One region of the Paracoccus sp. TRP genome, then DNA from elsewhere that is predicted to be linked to it. Evidence: riboswitches for the same ligand, from Rfam matches in the RefSeq annotation. Region 1 holds a riboswitch; the other holds the start of a gene.

Region 1 (7,405 bases):
GCAAGAAGGGCGATTTCGCCATCCCAACGGTGGGAAAGCGCGTCGGCGGCGCGCCAGGAACGCAGACCCGAACGGCAGGCCAGCACCACACGCTGACCGGGCTCGGGCAGGGGACCGGTTGGGCCATATCCGGGCAGGCGCAGCGCCTGCGGGGTGGCCTTGCGCGGCGCCTCGTCTTCGGGGCGCAGGTCGATGACCAGATCAGCTGGGGCGATTTCATCACGTGCGATAAAGCGGGGGCCGGTGGTTTCGGGCGCGGCGTCAAAGCGGAACTGACTGAAGCGGCCGGCCTCAAAGCGAACGAATTCACCCAAGGGCGAGGGCGTGGTGCCAAGGATCAGCCGCAGCGCCATCTGGGCCTGAATACAGCCCAGCATCCCGACGACAGGGCCAAGCACGCCAGCGGTCGCGCAGGTCTGGCCGCTGTCAGGCGGGTCGGGGAAAAGCGCGCGCAGGCTGGGCGCACCGCCGCAGAACCCGCCGACATAGCCCGAAAGCCCCAGCGCCGAGGCCGAGATCAGCGGCTTTCCCGCTGCAAGGCAGCCATCAGACAAGGTGTAGCTGGCCGCATAGCTGTCGGCGCAATCCAGCACCACATCCGCCGCCGCGATCAGCGCAGGCGCATTCACGGGTGTCAGCCGGTCCTTTAGCGCCTCGACCTTAACGGCAGGGTTCAGCCGCGCCAGCGCCTGCGCGGCGGCGCGGACCTTGGGCTGACCGATGTCGTCGATCCGGTACAGCGGCTGGCGGTGCAGGTTCGTTTCCTCGACCGTATCAGCGTCGATCAGGGTGATCTGCCCGATGCCTGCCCCGGCAAGATATTGCAGTGCGGGCACACCCAGACCGCCCGCGCCGACGATCAGCACGCGGGCGGCAGAGATACGCTCTTGCCCCGCTGCGCCGACCTCGGGCAGGACCATCTGGCGGGCATAGCGGGTCATGCCGCCACCCGCTGCCATTCGCGGATGCGGCCCTCGGGGTCGGGATTCAGCGTGATGTCGGTGACAACCGAAGCAATATCCGCGCCCGCGGCAAAGGCTTCCAGCGCGCGCCCGGGTGTCATGCCGCCGATGGCGACCAACGGCGTCTCGCCCACCAGCCTGCGCCATTCGCGGACGCGGTCAAGGCCCTGCTGTTCCCATTTCATCTTTTTCAGAATGGTCGGCCATACCGGGCCCAGGGCGATGTAATCAGGCTTAAGGGCCTGCGCCCGCTCCAACTCGGCATGGTCATGGGTCGAGATGCCAAGCCGCAGCCCGGCGCGGCGGATCGCCGGCAGGTCGGCGGTGTCCAGATCCTCTTGTCCCAGATGGATGAAATCACAGCCAAGGTCGATGGCGGCCTGCCAGTGATCATTGACGACCAGCGTCGCGCCGTGATCGCGGCAAAGTTCCCGACACAATGCCAGTTCGCCCATCAGCCGGGCCGGGGGCTGGTCCTTGATGCGGACCTGAACCAGTTTCACGCCCAGAGGCAGGGCGCGGCGCAGCCAATCGGCGCTGTCAAAGATCGGGTAAAAGCGCGGCAGTTTCATCCCAGCACCGCCATTCCAAACAGAGGGGTCGAAGGCGCGGCCATGTCGCGTGCCTCGATCGGGTTTGCGCCATGGGCCAGTTTTCCGGCCTCGATCGCCGATGCCATGGCGCGGGCCATCGCGACCGGATCGCCTGCCTTGGCGACGGCGGTGTTCAGCAGCACCGCGTCATAGCCCAGCTCCATCGCCTGCGCGGCGTGACTTGGCAGGCCGATGCCTGCATCGACCACCAGCGGGATACCGGGGAAATGCGCCCGAAGGCTGCGCAGCCCATAGGGATTGTTCAGCCCCCGGCCCGAGCCGATGGGCGCGCCCCAGGGCATCAGCACCTCGCAGCCCGCATCAAGCAGCCGTCCGCAGACCGACAGATCCTCGGTGCAATAGGGGAATACCTGAAAGCCGTCCCCGGACAGCGCCCGTGCCGCCTCGACCAGCGCGATCACATCGGGGCAAAGTGTGTCGTCGTCGCGGATGACCTCAAGCTTGATCCAGGGCGTCTCGAACAGCTCGCGTGCCATCTGGGCGGTGGTCACGGCCTCGCGTACCGAATGGCAGCCGGCGGTATTGGGCAGGACGGGGATGCCCAGATCGCGGATCAGGCGATAGAAGTCCTGCCCGCCGCCGCCTTCGCGGCGCAGGCTGACGGTGGCGATGCCAGCGCCCGAGGCACGGAATGCCTCGGCCATGATCGCGGGCGAGGGGTATTGCGCGGTGCCCAGCATCAGCGGGCTTGCGACCTCGGTTCCGTAAAAGACCGGCATCTCAGCCTCCTTGCATGGGGGCCACGACTTCCAGCGCGTCGCCGTCGCTGAGCGTCGTTTCCGGGCGGGCCGCGGCGGGCAGGAAGGCACCGTTCAGTGCCGTTGCCACCTTGGCCGTACCAAGTCCGATTTCGGTCAGCACGTCCTGTACGGTCGGGCCGGTCAGGTCGCGCGGCGCTCCGTTAAGGGTGATCTTCATCCATGAACTCCGGTTTCCGGCCCTCAAGCAGATAATCGGCGGCCATACGTGCCACGGCAGGGGCCAGAAGGTAGCCGTGGCGGTAAAGGCCGTTGGCGAAAAGCGTGCCACCGCGCCGGCGCAGGCGGGGCAGATTGTCGGGAAAGGCGGGGCGCGCGTCCGAGCCAAGCTCAAGGATCTCGGCCTCGGCAAAGCCCGGATGCAGGGCATAGGCAGCCGACAGCATCTCGACCGCCGAACGGGCGGTGACGCGATACTTGCCGCCGGTTTCCAGCATGGTCGCGCCGATCATATAGACCCCGTCGCCACGCGGCACGACGTAAAGCGGGATGCGCGGATGCAAAAGCCGCACGGTGCGGGTCAGCGTGACCTCGGGACAGCGCAGCACCAGCATTTCGCCGCGCACGCCGCGCAGATCGGGCAGCTCGTCCCTGGCAGCAAGGCCGCGCGCATCGACGATCATGCCGGTCGGTGCGCCCTCGGTCTCGATACGGATGCCGCGCTGTTCCAGCCGGTCGCGCAGAGCCAGCAGGGCGGCGCGGGGGTTCAGATGCGCCTCGGTGCCGAAATGCAGCCCGCGCGAAAAGCGGCCGGCCAGTTCGGGTTCCAGCGTCGCGATATCGTCACCGGTCACCGGCTGATGAGCCTTGGTCAGCCGGGCAAAGCGGTCAAGTTCGGTCCGGTCGCGTGAGGGGGCAAGCACAAGCGTGCCTCGCCGGGTGACCTCGGCGCCATTTGCTTCCCACCAATCGGCGGCGTCGAGGCCAAGGCGCAGCACCACCGGCTCGGCGCTTTCGGCCTCGCAATAGGGGGCAAGCATGCCGCCCGCGCGCCAGCTGCAGGCATGTGAGCCGGGCTTGCCGGCAGGGTCGATGATACGCGGCTGTTTCCCACGCGCGGCCAGTTCGGTCGCAATCGAGAGACCCATCACCCCCGCGCCCAGGATGGTAATCGCGGTCATGCCTGCCTCCATAGCGCGTGGAAATGATGCACGGGCCCATGGCCCAGCCCCACCGCCAGCTCATCTGCGGCCGCAATTGCACCCTGCAACCAGCCATGCGCGCGGTCTGCCGCATCCGGCACCGTCATCCCCTGCGCAAGCCCTGCCGCGATGGCCGAGGACAGTGAGCATCCGGTGCCATGGGTGTTCGCTGTGTGCTGGCGCGGTGCGGTCAGGGTCAGCGGTTCGGCTCCGATCAGCAGGTCGGTGCAGGTCTCTCCGCTGGCATGGCCACCCTTCATCAGCACATGTGTGGCGCCAAGGGCGCAAAGTGCCTTGCCCTGCGCCCGCATCTCATCCGGGGTTTGCGCGGGGGCGCGATCCAGAAGCCGCGCGGCCTCGGGCAGGTTCGGCGTCAGAACGGTCGCAAGCGGGATAAGCCGTTCACGCAGGGCCGAGACTGCCTCGTCCGGCAAAAGCGGGTCGCCCGACTTTGCCACCATCACCGGGTCAAGCACCACCGGGATCGGATTGGCTGCCAGAAGCGCGGTCAGACGGTCGGCCACCACCGTGATCACATCCGGGCCGCCCAGCATGCCGATCTTGACCGCGCGCACATCAAGATCACCAAAGACCGTATCGATCTGGGCGGCGATCATCGCCGGGCTGACGGGTTCGACCGCCGCAACGGTGCGGGTGTTCTGGGCGGTGATGGCTGTGATCACAGAAGCGCCAAAGACGCCGAGTGCTGAAAAACTTTTCAGATCGGCCTGAATCCCGGCGCCGCCGCCGCTATCCGATCCGGCAATCGTCAGCGCGATAGGTGGGGAAGGAAATCCCGGCATGGCCCGCCTTTCAGTTCAGCCGGGCATGCAGATGGGGTCGGGACAGTTTTGCGGATGGTCTTGCCGCTTCACTCTACCCTTCCCTACGCCGGCATGACCCGGATCAGGTTCGATGGGTCGGTGCCTTGCACCTCTCAGCCCCGTTGCGGGGCCCCCCAAGTGTATGAGTCGTTTGCATGACACTAGGGCCCCGCGCCCCGGGTTGCAAGGGCTGCGGGGTCCGGGTGTCAGGGAAGCTGGGGGCAGGGCCCTGCCTGCGTTCAGTTCACGCCAAAGAGGTCGCGGGTATAGACCTTGTCTGCCACATCGGCCAATTCGGGGCCAAGGCGGTTCGCGATGATCAGATCGGCCTCGGCCTTGAAGGCGTCGAGGTCACGGATGACCGGACTGTGAAAGAAGTGATCCTCGGTCAGCACCGGCTCATAGACGATGCAGGGAATGCCCTTGGCCTTGATCCGCTTCATGATGCCCTGAATCGAGCTGTCGCGGTAATTGTCCGAGCCGGCCTTCATCACCAGCCGATAGACGCCGACAACCTTGGGTTCGCGTGCGATGATCTGGTCGGCGATGAAGTCCTTGCGGGTGCGGTTGCTTTCCACCACCGCCGCAATCAGGTTCTGCGGGACCTGATCATAGTTGGCCAGAAGCTGCTTGCTGTCCTTGGGCAGGCAGTAGCCGCCATAGCCGAAGCTTGGGTTGTTGTACTGATCGCCGATCCGCGGATCGAGGCCGACGCCCTCGATGATTTCGCGCGGGTTCAGGCCGCGGGCCAGAGCATAGCTGTCCAACTCGTTGAAATAGGCCACGCGCATCGCAAGGTAGGTGTTGGCGAACAGCTTGATCGCCTCGGCCTCGGCGGGGCCGGTGAAAAGCACCGGCATATCCTTGCGGATCGCGCCCTGTGCCAGCAGATCGGCCAGCTTATGCGCAGCGGGGCCATGATCCCCGACGACGATGCGCGACGGGTAAAGGTTATCGTAAAGCGCGCGGCCTTCACGCAGAAACTCGGGTGAGAACATGATGTTCTCATTGCCTGTTTCTTGCCGCATCCGTGCCACGAATCCGACGGGCACCGTGGATTTGATCACGATCGTTGCCTGCGGGGCGTGGTCGCGGGCCTGGGCGATCACAGCCTCGACGCTTTGGGTGTCAAAGCGGTTCGTGCGCGGGTCGTAATTCGTCGGCGTGGCGATGATGACGAAATCCGCCCCCGCCATAGCCTCGGCCTGGTCGGTCGTGGCCTGCAGGGACAGCTGCTTTCCAGCCAGCCATTCCTCGAGATCGGGGTCCTGAATGGGTGAGCGGCGGGCATTTACCAATGCCACGCGCTCTGCGTTCAGATCGAATGCCATGACTTCGTTGTGCTGCGCCAGCAGCACCGCGATCGACATTCCTACATAGCCTAGCCCGGCGACAGAAATACGCATGTGCGGGGTCCTATCCACTCTGAAGAAAACAGTCCAGTTCAGATTGGATCTGTCAGAGCTGTCGCGCAGATTTTTGCCGCGTGGGGTAAGATCGGGCCGCATCGGGGGAATCGGCGGCTCGGGGCTTTACTTGGCGGGGCATTCCGGACGATCTGGGCGCAACCGAAGCGGAAGGATGCCATGAAAAGCGTGATTTTCGACCTTGGCGGGGTGCTGATCGACTGGGACCCTGCGCTGGCCTTTGCGGATATCTTTACCAGCCGGGCCGAGGCCGAGGCCTGGATGCAGCGCATCGATTTTGCCGGCTGGAACAGGTTGCAGGACGGCGGGCGCAGCTTTGAGGACGGTCTTGCCGCCGCACGGGCCGAGCATGGCGACGAGGCGCGGCATCTGGCGGGCTATCTCGCGGCTTTTCCGCTGACCATCGAAAAGACTATTCCCGGGACGTGGGAAGTCGCCGAGGCCCTGGTTGCGCGCGGCGTTCCGCTATATGCTTTGACCAACTGGGCGGCCGAGACATGGCCCCATGCGCTGGAGCTGCATCCTCGGCTGGGCGCGGTTTTCGCGGACATTCTTGTGTCAGGCCGCGTCGGGATGATGAAGCCAGGCCCGGCGATCTATCGCATGGTGATGGATCGCAACGGTTTGCGGCCCGAGGATTGCGTATTCGTTGATGACAGCCTGCCGAATGTCGAAGCGGCGCGAGGGCTGGGAATCGATGCGATCCAGTTCACCGGGGCCGGCGCGCTGGGCGACGAGCTGGCGCGGCGCGGGTTGTTCTGAAGTATTCTTGACAGCGGGGGGCAGCCCCCTGTCAGGTTGATGGGGTCAGGTCCGCACAGCCGGCGCGACTGTACCCTGATCTATTTGCAGCAGGGCAGATGGGCGCGGCCGGGAACAATCCGAATCAGGCAGTCCTGCGCGTGACCCTGACTTCGACCCCGCCTCGCTTTGCCGGAATCGGGCCGACGCTGAAATCGGTGCTGAACCAGCGTATCCCCCGGATCAGGTGCGGCTTTGCGTGCCGCGCCGCTATCGCCGTTTTCCCGATTGGGACGGGTGCCTGCCGCAGGTTCCCCAAGGCATCACCGTGGTCAGGACCGATCAGGACGATGGCCCTGCGACCAAGATCCTGCCTGCGGTGCACGAGTTTCGGGGGCAGGATTGCGAGTTGCTGCTTTGCGACGATGACCGGCGCTACGACCCGCTGTGGACCAGCCGGTTTCTTGCAGCGCGCCGGGAACACCCCGATCGCGTGATTGCCGGGGCGGGGGCCTTTGTTCCCGGTCGCCGCGAAGGGTCGTTGCCCCGTGCCGTGCCACGCAAGAATGGCAGCCTGTGCCGGTTGCTACGGCTGGCCACGCAGGGGCTGCACAAGCCCTCGGCATGGGTGGGTATCGGGGTATGCTGGTATGTTCAAAGGCTATGGCGGGGCCATGTTGCGCGCTGATTCCGGCCTGATTGCGCCTTTGATATTCCCGAACTGCTGTGGACCGTGGATGATCCGTGGCCATCGGGCAATTTTGCGCGGAACGGGGTCGGAATCTGGCTCAACGCCTTGGGCGTCATACGGGGCAAGCGAAGGATTGCCCGCCGCGACGCGCTTATAAGGTTTTCGTGGCAGGGCAAAGGTCGGGGTGCCGCCGATGCCGCCTGTTACGACTGGTTTCGCCGCAACCGGGGAATCTGGCGTCCCGCC
Region 2 (7,405 bases), on a different contig from region 1:
AAGGTTCTGCATACGCTGCTAGAGGCGGTGGGACTGGTTTTCCTGGTGATGTTCCTGTTCTTGCAGAACTTTCGCTATACGATCATCCCGACCGTTGTGGTGCCCATCGCGTTGATGGGAACGGTGGCCGTCATGCTGGCGGCGGGCTTTTCGATCAACGTGCTGACCATGTTCGCCATGGTGCTGGCCATCGGCATCCTTGTCGATGACGCGATCGTGGTGATCGAGAACGTCGAACGCATCATGGCAAGCGAGGGTTTGCCGCCACGTGAGGCGACGGAAAAAGCCATGGACCAGATCTCGGGCGCTATCGTCGGTATCACGCTGGTCCTGGCGGCGGTCTTTGTGCCTATGGCCTTTTTCCCCGGTTCGTCGGGTATCATTTATCGCCAGTTCGCGCTGACCATGGTGGTGTCGATCCTGTTCTCGGCCTTCCTCGCGCTGACGCTGACGCCGGCGCTTTGCGCGACCTTCCTCAAGCCCATCAATGGCCATCACGAGAAAAAAGGTTTCTTTGGCTGGTTTAACCGCAACTTCGACCGGCTGACCAACCGCTATACCCGCGTGGTCGGCTTTGTCACGAGGCAGCGGCTGGTGATGATGGTCTTTTATCTGGCGCTTGTCGGAGCGACGGCCATGGGCTTTCTGCGCCTGCCGACCAGCTTTTTGCCGAACGAGGATCAGGGCTTTATCATTACCGATATCCAGACCCCGCCGACGGCCAGTTCGAACCGCACCGATGAGGTGCTGACGCAGGCCGCACAGATGTTCCAGCGCAACGACGCGGTCGAGAATACCGTGGCAATCCGGGGCTTCAGCTTTTCGGGGCAGGGGCCGAATGCCGGGCTGATGTTCGTCACCTTCAAGGACTGGGCCGAGCGTGATCAGTCGGCACAGACCATCGCTGATGCCGCGAATATGGAGATGTTTACCTATCAGGACGCGCAGGCCTATGCGCTGTCTCCGCCTCCGATTCCCGGCTTTGGTTCCACTGGCGGCTTCAGCTTCCGCCTGCAGGACCGTGGTGGGCAGGGGCAGGACGCGCTGCTTGCAGCCGCCCAGCAGATCATGGCCAAGGCGCAGGAAAACGGCATCGCGACCGGCCTGCGCATCGAGGGTCTGCCCTCGGCCGCGCAGGTCTATGTCACCATCGACCGTGAAAAGGCCAATGCCTTCGGCGTGACCTTTGCCGATATCTCGGCGACGATCTCGCAATATCTGGGGTCGGCCTACATCAACGACTTCCCCAATGCCGGGAAGATGCAGCGCGTGGTCATGCAGGCCGAGGAAAACTCGCGTATGCAGGCCGAGGACATCCTGAAGCTCACCGTGCGCAACAGCAATGGTGGCATGGTGCCTTTCTCGTCCTTTGCAAGCGTAAGCTGGGAGCAGGGGCCGTCGCAGGTCGTGGGTTATAACGGTTATCCCTCGATCCGTATCGCGGGCGCTGCTGCTCCGGGCTACAGCTCTGGTGCCGCCATGGCCGAGATGGAGCGTCTGGCGACCGAACTGCCGCAGGGCTTTGGCTATGAATGGACTGGTCAGTCTCTGGAAGAGATCCAGGCCGGTTCGCAGGCGACGCTGCTTTATGCGATGAGTATTCTCTTTGTCTTCCTGCTGCTTTCGGGCCTTTACGAAAGCTGGTCGATTCCGCTGTCGGTGATGCTGGTGGTGCCCTTGGGCGTTCTGGGGTGTGTCGGGGCGGTGATGCTGCGTGACATGCCGAACGACATCTACTTCAAGGTCGGCCTGATCGCGATCATCGGCCTGTCTGCCAAAAACGCCATCCTGATCGTCGAATTCGCCAAAGAGCTGCGCGAACAGGGTCAAAGCCTGATCGAGGCGGCGGTACAGGCGGCCAAACTGCGCTTCCGGCCGATCCTGATGACCTCGCTGGCTTTTACGCTGGGCGTGGTGCCGCTTGCGATCGCAACGGGACCCTCGGCTGCCAGCCAGAACGCGATCGGTACCGGCGTGATCGGTGGGATGGTCGCGGCCACCGTCCTTGCTGTGTTTTTTGTTCCGGTGTTCTTCGTGTTCGTCCTTGGGCTTGTCAGCCGCCTGACCGGCGCAAAAGCTGAGAAGCCTGCAAAAGCCGATACGGCGGGCTAGGCTCCGGCTTCGCCGCAAGGGTACGGGCGGTCCCGGGGGCCGCCCGTGCTTTCCCTTCTTTTCCGCGACCCGGTTCCGGGCCGTTTCAAGCAGAGAGTTTCGGATGACTCATACCTTGTCTCTTTCCCGTCGCGGCATCCTGGGCGGGTTCGTCTCGACCCTGGCGCTTGCCGCCTGTAACCCGGTCACCTACACGGCGCCCAAGGCCGATGTGGCTACAAGCTTTGCCTCCAGCTCTCCGGCCCGGCGCGCCGGCTCGAACGCCTGGTGGGCAGCGTTTCGCGACAAGCGGCTGGATGCGTTGATTGCAGCGGGGTTAAAGCGCAACCTTGATGTCCAGACCGCTGTTGCCACGATCCGCGAGGCACAGGCCAATGCCCGGCTGGTCGGTGCAAACGACCTGCCGCAGGCGCAGGCCGAAGGTGCGGCCGGACGCGCGCACAACGAAACCGGCGTGGTCGAAACCACCTCTGCGACGCTGGGCGTTTCGTGGCTGATTGACCTTTTTGGGCAGAACCGCGCCGCGCGCGAGGGTGCCTCGGCCCGGCTGGATGCGGCCTATCTGTCGGCAGAAGTGGCGCGGCTGACCGTCGCCAGCGCAATCGCCTCGGCCTATGTTGATGCGCGCTACTATCAGGAGACGATGGCTCTGACCCGCCAGAGCCTTCAAAGCCGCAAGCGCACGCTTGAGATGACGCGGACGCAGGATGCCTTTGGCAGCGCCTCGCGCCTTGAGGTGCTGCAGGCTGAGCAGCTGGTTGCCCAGGCCGAGGCGGCCTTGCCCGCGCTTGAGGTCGGGTTTGACCAGTCGGTGAACCGGCTTGCGACCCTGACCGCTGGGCGCAGCACCGATATCGCGGCGCAGTTGCGCAAGACGGGTGGCCAGCCGCGCGCGCGCTACAGCGCCAGCGTCGGTGTACCTGCCGATGTGATCCGGGTGCGCCCCGATGTGCGCATGGCCGAACGCAACCTTGCCGCAGCTGTCGCCGATGTGGGCGAGGCGCAGGCCGCCTTTTATCCGCGCCTGACCCTGTCGGGCACGATCACGCCGACCAATATCCGCGGTGGCGGCAGCATGAAGACCTGGGGCTTTGGGCCCCAGATCACGCTGCCCCTCTTTACCGGGGGCGCGAATGAGGCCCGGCTGTCGGCTGCGCAGGCGCGTGCCGAACAGGCGCGGCTGGCGTGGCAGGCATCGGTCCTGAAAGCGGTCGAAGAGGTCGAGAACGCGCTGGCCGGCTATAACCGCGACGCTCGCGCAGTTTCCGCGCAATCGCGTCTGGTCGATAACGCCCGCGAGACGGTCAGCCTGACCCGCAGTTCGTATGAACTGGGCGAGGCTGATTTCTTCCCGGTCCTGGATGCCGAGCGCAGCCTGCTTTCAGCCCGTCAGGAACTGGCGGCAGCGGTGCGTCAGCAGGCGCTGAACTTTGTCGCTCTCAGCGCAGCCTCGGCCGGCGGTGTCGGCCTGCCTGCCAGCTGAGGGTATTGACCGGCCGCAGGGAAACGGCCATGCTGCCCGGACGTCAGGGGAGTCCCGCCCAGGGGACTGAGAGGCTGACAGGGACCGTCTTATAGCGGTTCCGGTGAAGCGACCCTTTGAACCTGACCCAGTTGATACTGGCGTAGGAAGACCGAAGGGCATTTCCCCATACGCAGATCGCGGGGTGGTCCTTTCGGGCCACCCGGCCCTTTTCGCATCTCGCGGGGCCGTTGGCCCCTTTCTGCTTCCGGGCTCGGCTGGGTCTCTGCTCAGGGAGAACGAGATGAGCCAGACCCTTCCCACTATCACCACCGGCCCTCTGCCCGGATCGCGCAAGATCCATGTTCCGGGGCAGGTGCACGATATTCGTGTGCCGATGCGCGAAATCGCGGTTTCAAACGAGGCACCGCTGATCGTCTATGACAGCTCTGGCCCCTATACGGATGCCGGGGTGCGGGCCGATATCGCGCGTGGTCTGCCCGATCTGCGCGGCGACTGGCAGTTGCGGCGCGGTGATGTGGCCTCCTATCCGGGCCGTCCCGTGACTGCTGCCGACAACGGGTTTGCCGAGGGCGCGCGCCTGACCCCTGCATTCCCTGAACGCCGCGATCCGCTGCGCGCGGTTGGGGACCGGGCAATTACTCAGCTTGCCTATGCTCGTGCGGGCATCGTCACGCCAGAAATGGAATTTGTCGCCATCCGCGAGAATGAAGGCAGGTTGGCCGCCCATATTCGCGATGGTGATCCAATGGGCGCGGATCTGCCCGATCTGGTGACGCCCGAGTTCGTGCGGGCCGAGATCGCTGCCGGTCGTGCGATCATCCCGGCCAATATCAACCATCGTGAGCTTGAGCCGATGATCATTGGCCGCAATTTTCGCGTCAAGGTGAATGCCAATATCGGCAATTCCGCCGTCACCTCCAGCATGGAGGAAGAGGTTGAAAAGATGGTCTGGGCGATCCGCTGGGGCGCCGATACTGTCATGGACCTTTCGACCGGGCGCAATATTCACAACATCCGCGACTGGATCATCCGCAACGCTCCGGTCCCGATTGGTACGGTTCCGCTGTATCAGGCACTGGAAAAGGTCGGCGGCGTCGCCGAGGATCTGAGTTGGGAGATTTACCGCGATACGCTGATCGAGCAGGCCGAACAGGGCGTCGATTACTTTACCATCCATGCCGGGGTGCGCCTGCATATGATCCCGCTGACTGCGCGCAGGGTGACGGGGATCGTCAGTCGCGGAGGCTCGATCATGGCGAAATGGTGTCTGCATCACCACCGCGAGAGCTTTCTCTATGAGAATTTTGAGGAAATCTGCGACATCATGCGTGCCTATGATGTCAGCTTCAGTCTGGGCGACGGGTTGCGCCCCGGTTCGATCGCTGATGCCAATGACGAGGCGCAATTCGCAGAGCTTCGCACCTTGGGTGAGCTGACCAAAATCGCATGGGCCAGGGATTGCCAGGTGATGATCGAGGGGCCGGGCCATGTGCCCATGCATAAGATCAAGGCGAATATGGATGAGCAGCAGCGCCATTGCCATGACGCGCCCTTCTATACGCTCGGGCCGCTGACCACCGATATCGCGCCGGGCTATGATCATATCACCTCGGGCATTGGCGCGGCGATGATTGGCTGGTTCGGGACCGCGATGCTTTGCTATGTCACGCCCAAGGAACATCTGGGTCTGCCCGACCGTGACGACGTCAAAACCGGTGTGATCACTTACAAGCTGGCCGCTCATGCCGCCGATCTGGCCAAGGGTCATCCCGGGGCGCGTCTGCGCGATGACGCCTTGTCGCGGGCACGGTTCGAGTTTCGCTGGGAGGATCAGTTCAACCTTGGCCTTGACCCTGACACCGCACGCGCCATGCATGACGAGACCATGCCGAAAGAGGCGCATAAGCTTGCGCATTTCTGCTCGATGTGCGGGCCCAAGTTCTGCTCGATGCGCATTTCGCACGACATCCGGGCCGAGGCCGAGCGTCAGGCCGGCATGGAGGAAATGGCCGAAAAATTCCGACAGGGCGGGGCGCTGTATCTGCCCGCGAAAGACGTCGCCGTGACCGAGGCGGGCTGACCTCGGCGCAGCAACCAGAGGCGGCCAGAGCCTTACTGGCCGCTTCCGTCTGACGCGGGGGCGGGGTCTTTTCCAGCTATGGTTTCGGTGGCACTGGGGCGTGGGATTGAATAGAGGTCATCCCATAGGCCGGCCTGGCCGGCTGCGGTTTAAAGAAGCAAAAGCGAGACGACCCATGGTGAATGTCCCGGAAGTGACCGGCTTCTACGAGGCGCGCACCGGCTCGGTGCAATATGTCGTAGCCGACCCCGAGACCGGAAAATGCGCCATCATCGACCCGGTGCTGGATTATGACGAGAAATCCGGTGCCACCGCCACCATCGAGGCCGACCGCATCCTTAGCTTTATCGCTGATAAAGGCTATGAGGTTCAGTGGATTCTGGATACCCATCCCCATGCCGACCACTTCTCGGCCGCCGATTACCTGCGTAGCAAGACCGGCGCCCCGACCGCCATCGGCGAAAAGATTGTCGAGGTGCAAAACCTGTGGAAGGATTTCTATAACTGGCCTGATTTCCCTGCCGATGGCTCGCAATGGGACAAGCTGTTTGCTGCGGGTGAGCGGTTCTCGGTCGGCAATATCCCCGCCCATGTGATGTTTTCACCGGGCCATACGCTGGCCTCGGTCACCTATGTCGTCGGGGATGCGGCCTTTGTGCATGACACGCTGTTCATGCCTGACAGCGGCACTGCCCGTGCCGATTTCCCGGGCGGAGATGCACATGTCCTGTGGCGATCGATTCAGGATATCCTGTCCCTGCCGGATGAGACGCGGATTTTCACCGGCCACGATTACTGTCAGGGCGGACGCGAGGCGCGCTGGCAATCGACCGTGGCCAAGCAGCGGACAACGAATATCCACCTGTCGCAGCGGCCGACCGAGGATGAATTCGTGGCCGTGCGCGAGGCCCGCGACCGCACCCTGCCAATGCCCAAGCTGATCCTGCATGCGCTGCAAATCAACATCAACGCCGGGCGTCTGCCCGAACCCGAGGCGAACGGGCGGCGCTATCTGAAAATCCCGCTGGACCTGTTGCAGGCCCCCTGGAAATAGCTGGGAAAAGTCAGGTGCTTGCGCTTGATCCGCCCCGGTGCTGATCTGCTATTGTCCAAAGGACGAGGGCAGGGAGTTTGGGTGTGAGACGAGTGCGGGGCTGGTTGCCCATTCTGGACTGGGGCAGGCGCTATGACGGCGCGACTTTCACCGCCGACCTGCTGGCGGCGGTGATCGTGACGATCATGCTGATTCCGCAAGGGCTTGGTTATGCCATGCTTGCCAACCTGCCGCCCGAGGCTGGGCTTTACGCCTCGATCCTGCCTTTGCTGGCCTATGCGGCCTTTGGCTCATCGCGCACGCTGGCGGTGGGGCCGGTCGCGGTGGTGTCGCTGATGACGGCCTCGGCTGTTGCGCCGGTGGTCGATGCCGGACTTGCCGATGCCGTCTCAGCTGCGGTGACGCTGGCAGCGCTTTCCGGTGCGATGCTGGTGGTGATGGGCATTTTGCGGCTGGGGTTTCTGGCGCATTTTCTTAGCCATCCGGTGATCTCGGGCTTTATCACCGCGTCGGGCATCCTGATCGCGGCGGGGCAGCTGCATCACATCCTCGGCACGCCGGGCGGTGGCGGCACCCTGCCACAGATCCTGTTCGCATTGGTGGCGCAGGCAGGCGAGATCAATCCCGGGACTGTGATCCTCGGGACTGGGGTGCTGGTCTTTCTTTACCTCTC

What was found. Region 1 has a riboswitch for thiamine pyrophosphate ahead of thiD (bifunctional hydroxymethylpyrimidine kinase/phosphomethylpyrimidine kinase). Riboswitches for the same ligand answer to the same signal wherever they lie in the genome.
Region 2: linked by a shared signal. The riboswitch ahead of thiC (phosphomethylpyrimidine synthase ThiC) and the one ahead of thiD (bifunctional hydroxymethylpyrimidine kinase/phosphomethylpyrimidine kinase) in region 1 are both predicted to bind thiamine pyrophosphate.

What each region holds. Positions count from the first base shown of each region.
Region 1 is NZ_AEPN01000001.1:221,899-229,303, forward strand. Features, by position in the region: gene PARACOCCUSGL_RS0101085 (HesA/MoeB/ThiF family protein) at 1-941, opposite strand, end outside; gene PARACOCCUSGL_RS0101090 (thiamine phosphate synthase) at 938-1,534, opposite strand; gene PARACOCCUSGL_RS0101095 (thiazole synthase) at 1,531-2,295, opposite strand; gene thiS (sulfur carrier protein ThiS) at 2,297-2,494, opposite strand; gene PARACOCCUSGL_RS0101105 (FAD-dependent oxidoreductase) at 2,478-3,455, opposite strand; gene thiD (bifunctional hydroxymethylpyrimidine kinase/phosphomethylpyrimidine kinase) at 3,452-4,279, opposite strand; TPP riboswitch at 4,343-4,447, opposite strand; gene PARACOCCUSGL_RS0101115 (nucleotide sugar dehydrogenase) at 4,540-5,706, opposite strand; gene PARACOCCUSGL_RS0101120 (HAD family phosphatase) at 5,887-6,489, shown strand; gene PARACOCCUSGL_RS21340 (hypothetical protein) at 6,728-7,156, shown strand.
Region 2 is NZ_AEPN01000018.1:68,095-75,499, reverse strand. Features, by position in the region: gene PARACOCCUSGL_RS0111290 (efflux RND transporter permease subunit) at 1-2,112, shown strand, start outside; gene PARACOCCUSGL_RS0111285 (efflux transporter outer membrane subunit) at 2,216-3,595, shown strand; TPP riboswitch at 3,631-3,761, shown strand; gene thiC (phosphomethylpyrimidine synthase ThiC) at 3,879-5,678, shown strand; gene PARACOCCUSGL_RS0111275 (MBL fold metallo-hydrolase) at 5,854-6,732, shown strand; gene PARACOCCUSGL_RS0111270 (SulP family inorganic anion transporter) at 6,816-7,405, shown strand, end outside.